DNA from 2 places in the Actinoplanes sp. NPDC051494 genome. Region 1 is predicted to be linked to the other one. Evidence: riboswitches for the same ligand, from Rfam matches in the RefSeq annotation. Region 1 holds a riboswitch; the other holds the start of a gene.
The links. A riboswitch is a leader RNA that binds a small molecule or an ion and turns the genes downstream of it on or off. The one in region 1 is predicted to bind cyclic di-AMP.
Positions count from the first base shown of each region.

Region 2: it holds a riboswitch for cyclic di-AMP, as region 1 does, so the genes downstream of both, ACIA6A_RS19590 (NlpC/P60 family protein) here and ACIA6A_RS22570 (coiled-coil domain-containing protein) in region 1, are expected to answer to the same signal.

Region 1 covers NZ_JBITDZ010000006.1:212,779-218,148, forward strand. Annotated here, with positions in the region: gene ACIA6A_RS22565 (coiled-coil domain-containing protein) at 1-894, opposite strand, end outside; cyclic di-AMP (ydaO/yuaA leader) riboswitch at 900-1,041, opposite strand; cyclic di-AMP (ydaO/yuaA leader) riboswitch at 1,321-1,463, shown strand; gene ACIA6A_RS22570 (coiled-coil domain-containing protein) at 1,468-2,547, shown strand; gene ACIA6A_RS22575 (ABC transporter ATP-binding protein) at 2,593-3,357, opposite strand; gene ACIA6A_RS22580 (ABC transporter permease) at 3,350-4,258, opposite strand; gene ACIA6A_RS22585 (TetR/AcrR family transcriptional regulator) at 4,433-5,041, shown strand; gene ACIA6A_RS22590 (putative bifunctional diguanylate cyclase/phosphodiesterase) at 5,004-5,370, opposite strand, start outside.
Region 2 covers NZ_JBITDZ010000005.1:97,660-103,029, reverse strand. Annotated here, with positions in the region: gene ACIA6A_RS19605 (cytochrome ubiquinol oxidase subunit I) at 1-342, opposite strand, end outside; gene ACIA6A_RS19600 (BlaI/MecI/CopY family transcriptional regulator) at 418-777, shown strand; gene ACIA6A_RS19595 (M56 family metallopeptidase) at 774-1,694, shown strand; cyclic di-AMP (ydaO/yuaA leader) riboswitch at 1,830-1,966, shown strand; gene ACIA6A_RS19590 (NlpC/P60 family protein) at 1,981-2,970, shown strand; gene ACIA6A_RS19585 (aminoglycoside phosphotransferase family protein) at 3,042-3,926, shown strand; gene ACIA6A_RS19580 (diguanylate cyclase domain-containing protein) at 3,923-5,368, opposite strand.

The DNA of each region.
Region 1 (5,370 bases):
CGCGTTACGAACGAGGAACGCCATGAGGTTGTTGCCGTACTCACGGGTGTCCTGGTTGTGCCACGGCGCGAACCCCGACTTCTGCAGGGACCAGTCGCAGGCCCGGCCCTTGGGATGTTCGAACGGCCCGCCGTTGCGGTGACATCCGACAAACCGATTGAATCCGGCCTTCTTCACTTCTTTGTACATATGCAAGGTCCGGGCCGTGATGCAGCCGCTGGTCGTCGGGTCGGTGACGCTGCAGGATTCGCCGGCGAAGTCGCCGTCCGCGTCGCGGGGGGCCGGGGCCGCCTCGTCGCTCTTGGCGTTGACGAAGCCGCCGGTGACCGTGTCGCCGCCGACGAGGTTGAGGGCCTTCTCGGCCGACTTCTTCTGCTTCTCCATCGCGACGAGGTTCTGCTTCTGCGACTTGACCTCTTGGTCGAGCTGCGCCTTCTTGGTGGCGACCTCGTTGATGGCCTCGTCGAGTTCGTGCAGCTTGTGGTCGTTCCTGGAGTTGATCTCCTCGAGGGAGATGGCCTTGTCCAGGAACAGGCCGGGGGAGCTCGCGTTGAGCAGGAAGCCCATCGTGGTCACGCCGCCGGTGCGGTACTGCTGGGCGGCGACCGCGCCCACCTGGGGCAGCAGGGCGTCGCGCTTGTCCTCGGCGGCCTTCACCTGCACGGTGAGGGTGGCCTGGGCCTTGGTCGACTTCTTGACCGCGGTCTTGGCCTGCATGTATCGCCGGCCGGTGCTGTCGAGCAGGTCGTTGAGTTGCGGGTTGTCGTCGCCGTCGTCCGCGGTGGTCTCCCCGCCCGGGGCGGCGCTAGCGGGTGCGCCGGGCGTGACGACCATGGTCACCGCGACTAGCGAGGCCAGGGCGAGAACGAGCCACCGGCTGGGTCGTGCCGTCATCCATGTTCCTTCCACGTTGCCGCCTACCGAGTTAGCTGACGGGTTCGGGACGGAAGCGATCCCTACCGCTGATGGGGGTCAGCGGATTCACCCCAATTACCTGGTGGTTCCCCGGTTCGTCGCGTGACGATTGAGCGGTGGTCCGCCGGCGCCTTTGGGGCGGCACCTTCTTGGCACGACCGGCGGAAAGCTTACCTGAACTCCGTCGGCCCTTCAGTGCTCGCGACCCCGGCAAAACTGTTACGGCGCAACGACTTTACGTGACCACTCGTTGGGCTGACGCAGGTCAGGGCCCGTAACGGCACATCAAAGTGAGTCGTTGCATTCTCTCCGTAGTCATTTCACGGAATGTGTTCGCACGACCGCGCTGAGTACGACGACTGTCAATACTGGAAATCGATGGGTAGTGTTCGTCACGGTTCCATCACGGAGCCGCCGCCTAATCGCCGCGAGGCGAGCCGGGGACCCACCAGGTAATTGGGGTGAATCCGCTGACCCTTATCAGCGGTAGGGGCCACTTCCGTCCCGAACCCGTCAGCTAACTCGGTCGGCGGCCGACGGAAGGAACGTACGTTGAGGGTCGACCCTGTCCGCAGGCGATTAGCGACCGTTCTGGCGCTGCTCGTCGCGACCACCGGACTGGCGCTGGCCGGTCCGGGCGCGGCCTTCGCCGCGCCGCCACCGCTGGCCGCGCCGGGGGATTCCGGTGACGACGGCGAGGGCGGTTCCAAGTCGCTGACCGATCAGCTCGAGGACGCCTCGAAGGGCTTCGTGGAGGCCCAGGAGACGCTCGAGGGTTCCAGGAAGCGGCAGCAGACGCTGGTCACCAAGCTCAAGGAGCTCGATACCGAGCTCGGCCCGCGGCAGGCGGCACTGGACGACATCGTCCGGCAGTCGTACCAGCGGGGCCGGCTGGGGCCGATGGGCGCGCTGCTCACCGCGTCGTCGACCGGCACGATGATGGACCGGGCGGAGACGCTGGAGACGATCGCGGTCAAGCAGGACCGCGCGGTCCGGGACCTCAAGGACGCGAAGACCCAGCAGGAGCAGGCGAAGACCGCGATCGACGTCGAGATCCGCAAGCAGCAGGCGCAGGTCACGGTCATGGCCAAGCGCAAGACGCAGGCCGAGAACGCGTTGAAGACGCACAACGCCAAGGTTGCCGCCGCCAACGCGGCGAAAGCGGTCGCCGAGACCGGCAGCAGCCCGGCGGGCAACAGTTCGACGGCCGAGTCGGCGCCCCGCAACTCCGACGGTTCGCTGGTGTCGGAGTCGTGCAGCATCGACGATCCGACCTCGGGTGGCTGCATCACCCCGCGCACCCTGCACGCGATGAAGCAGGCGCAGGCGGCCGGCTTCACCCGCTTCGTGGCCTGCTTCCGCACCCAGAACAGCGGTGAGCACCCCAAGGGACGGGCCTGCGACTTCGCCGCCGACAAGACCGGCTTCGGCGGGGTGGCCACCGGCAGCAGCAAGACGTACGGCAACAACCTGGCCGACTATTTCATCGACAACTCGAGCCGGCTCGGGGTGTTGTACGTGATCTGGTTCAACCGGATCTGGTTGCCGAGCAGTGGCTGGAAGGCGTACTCCGGAGGTAACGGCGACCCGTCCAGCGACCACACGAACCACGTGCACCTATCTATGAGATAGGTCACAGCGAAGGGAAAGGGGGCGGCCACCGGCCGCCCCCTTTTCTCACTTCTTGACGTACGCCTCGTATTCCTTCATGACCTGGTCGGTCGGGCCGTCCGCGCGGATCAGGCCGGACTCCAGCCAGATCGAGCGCTCACAGGTGTCCCGGATCGACTGCTCGCTGTGGCTGACCAGGAAGACCGTGCCGGCCTCGGCGCGCAGGTCGCGGACCCGCTGCTCGCTGCGCTTGCGGAACTTCGCATCACCGGTGGCCAGCGCCTCGTCGATCAGCAGCACGTCGTGCTTCTTGGCCGCGGAGATCGAGAAGCGCAGCCGGGCCGCCATGCCGGAGGAGTACGTCCGCATCGGCAGCGAGCTGAAGTCGCCGCGCTCGTTGATCCCGGAGAAGTCGATGATCTCCTTGACCTTGGGCTTCACCTCGGCCGGGGACATCCCCATCGCGAGGCAGCCGAGCACCACGTTGCGCTCGCCGGGCAGGTCGTTCATCAGCGCCGCGTTGACACCGAGCAGCGACGGCTGACCGGAGGCGAAGATCGCGCCGCGCTCCACCGGGAGCAGGCCGGCGATCGCCCGCAGCAGTGTCGACTTGCCGGAGCCGTTGGTGCCGATCAGGCCGATCGCCTCGCCCTTGTACGCGACGAAGCTGACCCCCTTGATCGCATGCACCTCGCGCAGCGTGGCGGGCTTGGTGCCGGTGACGATCCGTTTGAAGCCGGCCAGCGGGCTGGAGGCGCCGCCGGCCTGCTGCACCCGGTAGACGACGTGGGCGTCGTCGACGATGACGGTGGGTTCGCGCTCGTCAGCCACGGCCGTAGCCCTTCTCTCCGCGCCAGAAGTAGATGTATCCGCCGATCCCGGCGACCAGGGTCCAGCTGATGGCCTCGACCCAGAGCACCCAGGGTGCGGACGCCAGGTGGACCTCCTCGAGCAGCGCGTGGCGCATCAGCTCGATGAAGACCAGCAGCGGGTTCGCCTCGACGACGTTGAGCAGCCACTTGTTCTGCTGCAGGAAGTCGGCCTCGGAGAACTTGGTGACCGGGTAGAGCACCGCTGAGCCGTACATCCAGAAGCGCATGATGAACGGGATCAGCTGCTTGAAGTCGGCGACCTTGGAGCCGAGCCGGGCGACGAACATCGCGAGGCCGGCGTTGAACACCGACTGGAGCAGGAAGATCGGCACCACGAGCAGCCACTGCAGGGTGATCGGCTCGCCGAAGCCCAGCACGATCGCCATCAGCACGACCATCGAGACCATCATGTTGCGGATCTCGACGGTGGTGATCGCGAGCGGCAGCGCGGCGCGGGGGAAGTGCAGCGCCCGGATCAGCCCGAGGTTGCCGCTGATCGCCTGGATGCCGGCCTGCACCGTCGACTGGGTGAAGCCGAAGATGAAGACACCGATGCAGAGGTACGCGACGAAGTTCTCGATGCCGCGCTGGGTGTCGAGGATCTTGCCGAAGATCACGTAATACACCGCGGCGTTGATCAGCGGTGTCAGCACCTGCCAGATCGCGCCGAGCCGGGTCTTGCCCAGCGACGAGGTGACCTTGGCGTTGGCGTAATAGGCGATGAAGTGCCTGTACGACCAAAGTTTGCGGGTGTATTCGGGCAGCGTGGGCAGTCTGCCCGCCACTCCCAGGCCGTGCCGACGGGCCAGCTCGCTCAGGGGGATGCTGGTGTCGGAATCGGCGACCGCCGTCTGTGACATGGGGTGGCGCTCCGATCTGGTCGGTCCGTCCGGGGGCAGGGACCTGGGTGACTTGCGCGGGAACACAGTAGTAAGTGTGCCGCGTCAGAACGACAGCGTATCGACGTCAGGGAAGAATTTATCTGACCGGACGTCGCAACGCAACCGTTGCGTCGTCGCGTATAGTTTCTTGCCGTGGCAGCCACGAAACGCGCACCCGCCGGAGCGGCGGTGCTCCGCGGTGACATCACCGCGGCGATCCGGAACGCCGTCATGCACGAACTCGCCGAGGTCGGTTACGGCCGACTCTCCATCGAGGCGGTGGCGCGCCGGGCCGGGGTCGGCAAGACGGCCGTCTATCGCCGGTGGAGCAACAAACTGGAGATGGTGCTCGAGATCGTTTCCGGCGTGGCGGAGCGTAGCGTGCCCATGCCCGACACCGGAAGCTTCGAGTCGGACCTCCAACTATTGACGTTCATCGTGAGCAAGGCGTTGCAGCACCGCATCGCCTCTCAGATCATCCCGGACCTGATGGCCGAGGCCGCCCGGAACCCGAAGATCGCCGAAACCCTGAACAAAGCGCTCAGCAAGCACCAGCGCGCGGTCGGCGAGACGATCGTCGGCCAGGCCGTCGCCCGCGGCGAGCTGCCCGCGGGCACCGATCCCGAGATGGCCGTCGACCTGATGCTCGGGCCGCTGTACTGGCGGCTGGCCGTGCTGCGGACCCCGATCGACGACGACTACCTGGAGAAGCTGTCCGCCTCGGTTACCGCTGCGCTGCGAGCGGGCTCGCCGGCTCAGTGATCCCCACGGTGATCAGCTCGGCGGTCATCGGGCGGGCGAAATGGAAGCCCTGGGCCCGTACATAGCCAAGGTCGACCAGCTTCTCCGCCTGCGCCGAGGTCTCCACCCCCTCCGCGACCGCCTCGACGCCCATCGCCCGCGCCAGCTGCAGCACCGCGCCGGCGATGGCGTCGGGTCCGGGCACCGGGGCGAACGAGCGGTCCAGCTTGATCTGGTCCACCGGGCAGTTCGCCAGCAGGCTGAGCGTGGACGCGCCGGTGCCGAAATCGTCCAGCGACAGCCGTACGCCCATCGCGTGCAACGCCCGCAGCGTCTCGTGGGTCGTCCCG
Region 2 (5,370 bases), on a different contig from region 1:
ATACCACAGCGCGAGGAACGTGGCCTCGAGGAAGAACGCGAGCATGCCCTCGATCGCGAGCGTCGGGCCGAACACGTCGCCGTAGAACCTGGCGAAGCTGCTCCAGCCCATGCCGAACTGGAACTCCTGTACGAGGCCGGTGACCACGCCGACCGCGAACGTGACGATGAGCAGCTTGCCGACGAACTTGGTCAGGTCGCGGTACTTGTCGTTGCTGGTGCGCAGCCAGGTGAGGTGCAGCCCGGCCGCGGTGGCGGCGAGGCTGATCGACAGCGGCACGAAGAAGTAGTGGTAGATCGTCACGACCGCGAATTGCAGCCGGGTCAGGTCGAGCACGTCCACGGATGGCCTCCTCTACGACGTCCCGTAGTAGATACTACGCGTCGTAGTACGACGCCGTGCAGTAGAGTGGGTCACATGGCACTGGGCGACCTCGAACGCGACATCATGCGACAGCTGTGGGACGCCGCCGAGCCGCTGACCGTCCGGCAGGTCCACGAACGGCTCAGCGGTGAGCGCGGGCTGGCGTACACCACGGTGATGACCGTTCTTGACCGTCTCGCCAAGAAGGGCGTGGTCACGCAGCAGAAGGCCGACCGGGCCTACCGCTACGCACCCGCGCAGTCGCGCGAGGAGATGACCGCGGCGCTCATGCTCGACGCGCTCGGCACGGCCCCGGACGACGCGGCCCGCGACGCGGCTCTGGCACACTTTGTCGGGCGGATCGACCCGTCCGCCCTGGAAGCCGCGATCGAGGCTGCGAAAAGGAGACCGTGACCGCACTGCTGCTCGGCGCGCTGGGGCTGACCCTGTCGCTCGCCGTGCCCGGGATCCTCGCCCGCGCCCGCTGGACCGCCCGCGCCCCGGCCGCTGCGGTCGTGCTGTGGCAGAGCATCACGCTCACCGGCATCCTCTGCGCGCTCGGCGTGGTGCTCGCCGGCCCCCAGGAGCTGGTCGACGAGCTCGGCTCGGGCAAACCGGCCGGCGCCGCGGCCCTGATCGCCGCGCTCGGCGTGGCCACCCTGATCATCATCCGGCTGCTGGTGTCCCTCGCCGGGGTGAGCCACCGCTCGCGGACCCGCCGCGCCCGCCACCGCATGCTGGTCGACCTGCTCGACACCGCCGAACGCCACGGCGAACTGCCCGCCGAGGTGCCCGCCGGCCTGCGGGTGCTCGACGGCCCGCTGCCGTTCGCCTACTGCCTGCCCGGGCGCCGGCCGCGGGTGGTGCTCAGCGGGGGAGCGCTGCGGGTGCTCGGCACCGACCAGGTCGCCGCCGTGATCGCGCACGAACAGGCCCACCTGCGGCACCGCCACGACCTGGTCATGGAGTCCTTCACGGCGTTCTACCGCGCGGTGCCGCGCCCGTTGCGCAGCCGGGCCCCGCTCGACGCGGTGCACCTGCTGCTGGAGATGACCGCCGACGACGCCGCGCGCACCCGGGCCGGCGCCGGCGCGCTGCACTGCGCCCTCCAGGTGCTCGGCGACGCGGTCAGCCCGGACGCCCCCGACGAGATCGGGGCCGGTGCCGCTGAGGAACGCCGCCGTCGCCTGGACCGGCTGACCGGCCCGGACCCCCGGTCGGTGGCGGTCACCGTGCTGGCGTCCACCTCGGCGGTGTGCCTGCTGGTGCTACCCACGGTGATCCTGGTCGTACCCTGGCTCGACCGTGCGTTGATGGCCTGGCCGCTTTAATCCTTCATTAATTACTGTCCGTCACTGGGTCTTACGTGCCGTTGATGGTGGTAAGGCCGGGTTCAAATCACGGAAGATCCGGAGTACGGTGGTGCCCGGCTCGTCGGTCCCCCCTCGTCCGAACCCGGGCGAACTGACGGGTCACCGCCTAATCGTCGTACACGAACCGGGGACCCACGATCCTCTGGGGTGAAGCCGCAGCACGATCGCGGCCGGACGCGCTTCCCGTCCGAACCCGACAGCTAACCCGGTCGGCGGCTGAGGGAAGAAAGGACACAGCACCTACGTGAAACGGATTGGGGCGCCCCGCGCCGCAGTTCTGCGCAGTCTGCTCTGTGTCGTCGCCGCCATCGGGGTCGTGCTCGTACCCACGGCGGCGAACGCGACGCCGGCACCCTCGACCATCGAGAAGCAGATCGATGAACAGTGGAACAAGCTCGAGCCGCTTATCGAGCAGTACAACAAGGTGCACGGTGAGCTCGGCAGCAACCGGGCCCAGCTGAAGAAGATCGACAAGAAGCTCGCACCGCTGGAGCTCGAGGTCGATCTCGCCATGTCGCAGGTGGGCGCCATGGCATCCGACGCGTACATGCGGGGATCCCCCGGCGCGCTCGAGTCGATGGTCGTCACCGGGTCGCCGACCGGACTGACCGAGAAGCTCATGTTTCTCGACCAGCTCGCCCGGCGTCAGCAGCAAGAGGTGGCGGGCGTCGCCAAACTGCGCGACAAGTACGCGAAGCAGAAATCGGATCTGGCCACCCTGACCGACGCGGTCGCGGCCCGGGACAAGGACCTCGCCACTCGCAAGGACCAGATCCAGAAGAAGGTCGACGACCTGCAGGAACTGCGGATCGAGGCCTACGGTGCGTCCGGTGTCGACGATGGACCGCTGAAGCTCGGCCCCTGCCCCGCGACCTACTCCCAGGAAGCGGGCAACCGGGCGGCGCAGAAGGCTTGCGATCTGATCGGCAAGCCGTACATCTTCGGCTCCGCGGGCCCGACCGGGTACGACTGCTCCGGGCTGACCCAGGTCGCCTGGCGCACGGTCGGTGTCTCCCTGTCGCACTACACCGGCAGCCAGATCGGTGCCGGTCGCAGCGTCAGCCGGTCGAACCTGAAGGTGGGGGACCTCATCTTCTACGGCAGCCCGGTGCACCATGTGGCGATCTACGTCGGCGACGGCAAGATCGTGCACGCCCCGCACACCGGGGACTACGTCCGGATGGCGGACATGGACCGGCCGGGTACCCCGGTCGCCTACCGCCGGCCGGGCTGACACCCCCGTCGTAACCCCTGAGGAAGCCGCCACGGTCGTGGCGGCTTCCTCTTTTTCGCTACCCTCGGGCGATGCTGCCGGACGTGTTCGTCGCCAATGTGGTCGGCAACTGGGGCGAGGCGGGGCGCCGCTGGCTGGATACGCTGCCGCGGACCGTGGCCGCGGTCGCGGGCGACTGGGAGCTGACCGTCGGCGAGCCGTTCCCGCTGACGTTCAACTGGGTGGCGCCCGTGCGCCGGGCCGACGGGTCCGCGGCGGTGCTCAAGGTGGGCGTACCCGGCTCCCCGCACCTGGCCACCGAGGCCGCCGCCCTGACCGGATTCGCCGGGGAGGGCGCCGTGCGCCTGCTCGCCCGTGATCGGGTGCGCGGGGCCCTGCTGCTGGAACGCGCCGAGCCGGGCACCACCCTGCGGGCCCTGGTCCGCGACCACGACGAACAGGCCACCGCGGTGCTCGTCGACATCATCCGCCGGCTGCACCGCCCCGTGGTGCCCGGCGTCGAGGACATCGCCGGCCGGAGCGCGGACTTCGCCGCCCACCTCGAACGGTATCCGGGCGACGACCCGCTGCCCCGCGAGCTCGTCGTCCGGGCCGCCGGGCTGTTCGCCGAGCTCTGCCAGGACGGTGGCCGGGTGCTGCTGCACGGCGATCTGCACCACGAGAACGTGCTCGCCGGCACCCGGGAGCCCTGGCTGGCCATCGACCCGCACGGCGTCGCCGGACCGCCCGGCGCCGAGCTCGCGCCGATCCTCTGCAACCCGCTGACCGGCGACGAACCGACCCTGGCCCTGCTCCCGCGCCGGGTCGAACAACTCGCCGACGGTCTCGGCCTCAGCCTCGACCTGGCACGGGCCTGGGGCTTCGTGCTCGCGGTGCTCTCCGAGGTCTGGGACGCCGACAGCGGCCCGTCCACCCCTGGCCGGGCCCTGCGGGTGGCCCTGGCACTGCGCTCCTAGCTGACGTCCATCCAGGGGGCCTCGACCTCTTCCTCGACGTACACCGTGGCACCGTTGCGGCCGCGGCGCTTCGAGCGGTACATCGCGGCGTCCGCGTGGCGCATCAGGGCCTTGGAGTCCGAGCCGCCCGGGTACGAGATCGCCACGCCGACGCTGCAGCCCACGTCCAGCTTCAGCCCGGCCACCGACGCGTTGCCGGTGATGCCGTCGATGAGCCGCTGCGCCACGTTCAGTGCCTCCTCGGCGTTGCGGACCCGGGTCAGCACCACACCGAACTCGTCGCCACCGAGCCGGCCCGCCGAGTCGGTGTCGCGGGTCGTGCGCTTGATGACCGTGCTGATGGTCTGCAGCAGCCGGTCGCCGACGTCATGGCCGTACGTGTCGTTGACCGCCTTGAACCCGTCCAGGTCGCAGAAGAGCATCGCCACCGGGTGCTGGTACCGGGTGCCCTGCGCCAGGGCCCGCTCCAGGTCGCGCTTGAGCGTCGGCCCGTTGGCGAGGCCGGTGAGACTGTCGTGCGACGCCGCGTACGCGATCCGGTCCTGCACCGCCCGCCGCTCGGTGATGTCGCGCTGATGGCTGACGATCGCGTGCACCGCGGGGTGCGCCAGCATGTTGCGGGAGATGATCTCGTGCCAGTGCCAGGTGCCGTCCGCGTGCCGGACCCGCAGCTCCGCCGAGTGCTCGACGGTGCTGTCGGTCGCCAGCAGCCGGTTGAACAGCTCCATGGAAGCGATCTCGTCCTCCGGGTGGAAAAGCCCGCGCAGCACCTTGCCGCGCAGCTCGTCCGGCTTGTACCCCATGACCGGCTGGGCGGCCGGGCTCACCCACGACACGTTGCCCTCGGCGTCACTCATGGTGATGACCTCGGAACCGTCGCGCACCAGGGCCCGCAACCGGTCCTCGCTGAGCCGGGCGTCCTGCTCGGCCTCCTCGCGCTGGGTGACGAACGCACTCAGCGCCCGGGCGGTGGTCACCGTGCCGATGACGACCAGCGCGGCCAGGGCGTGCGACTGGGTGACGTCCAGGTAGCTGTGCACGAGACCGGCGGCGACCGCGAGCTGCCCGGCCAGGATCGACCCGGCACTGGCCAGTGCGGCCGGCTTCCAGGTACGCGCACCGCCCCGGCGCATGTGCACCGCCAGGATGTGCACGTGCGCCACGGCGAGCAGCGCACCCCAGCCCAGCAGGTACATCGTCGCGGTGGCGACGATCATCTGCAGGACCACGGCCGGTCCGAGCCGGTCCCGCCCGCCGGCCAGCGCGTCCTGGACCCGGGGCTGTTGCAGCACGGCACCGAGCCCCAGCGTCACGACGAACGTCCAGAGCGGGGCCTCACCGCCCACCCCGAGGCCCCGCAGAATCAGGACCACGACCAGTACCAGCAGGGGTTCCAGTCCGTGGCGGGCGAACCGCGTCACGCCGGCCGAGATGGTGTGCATCT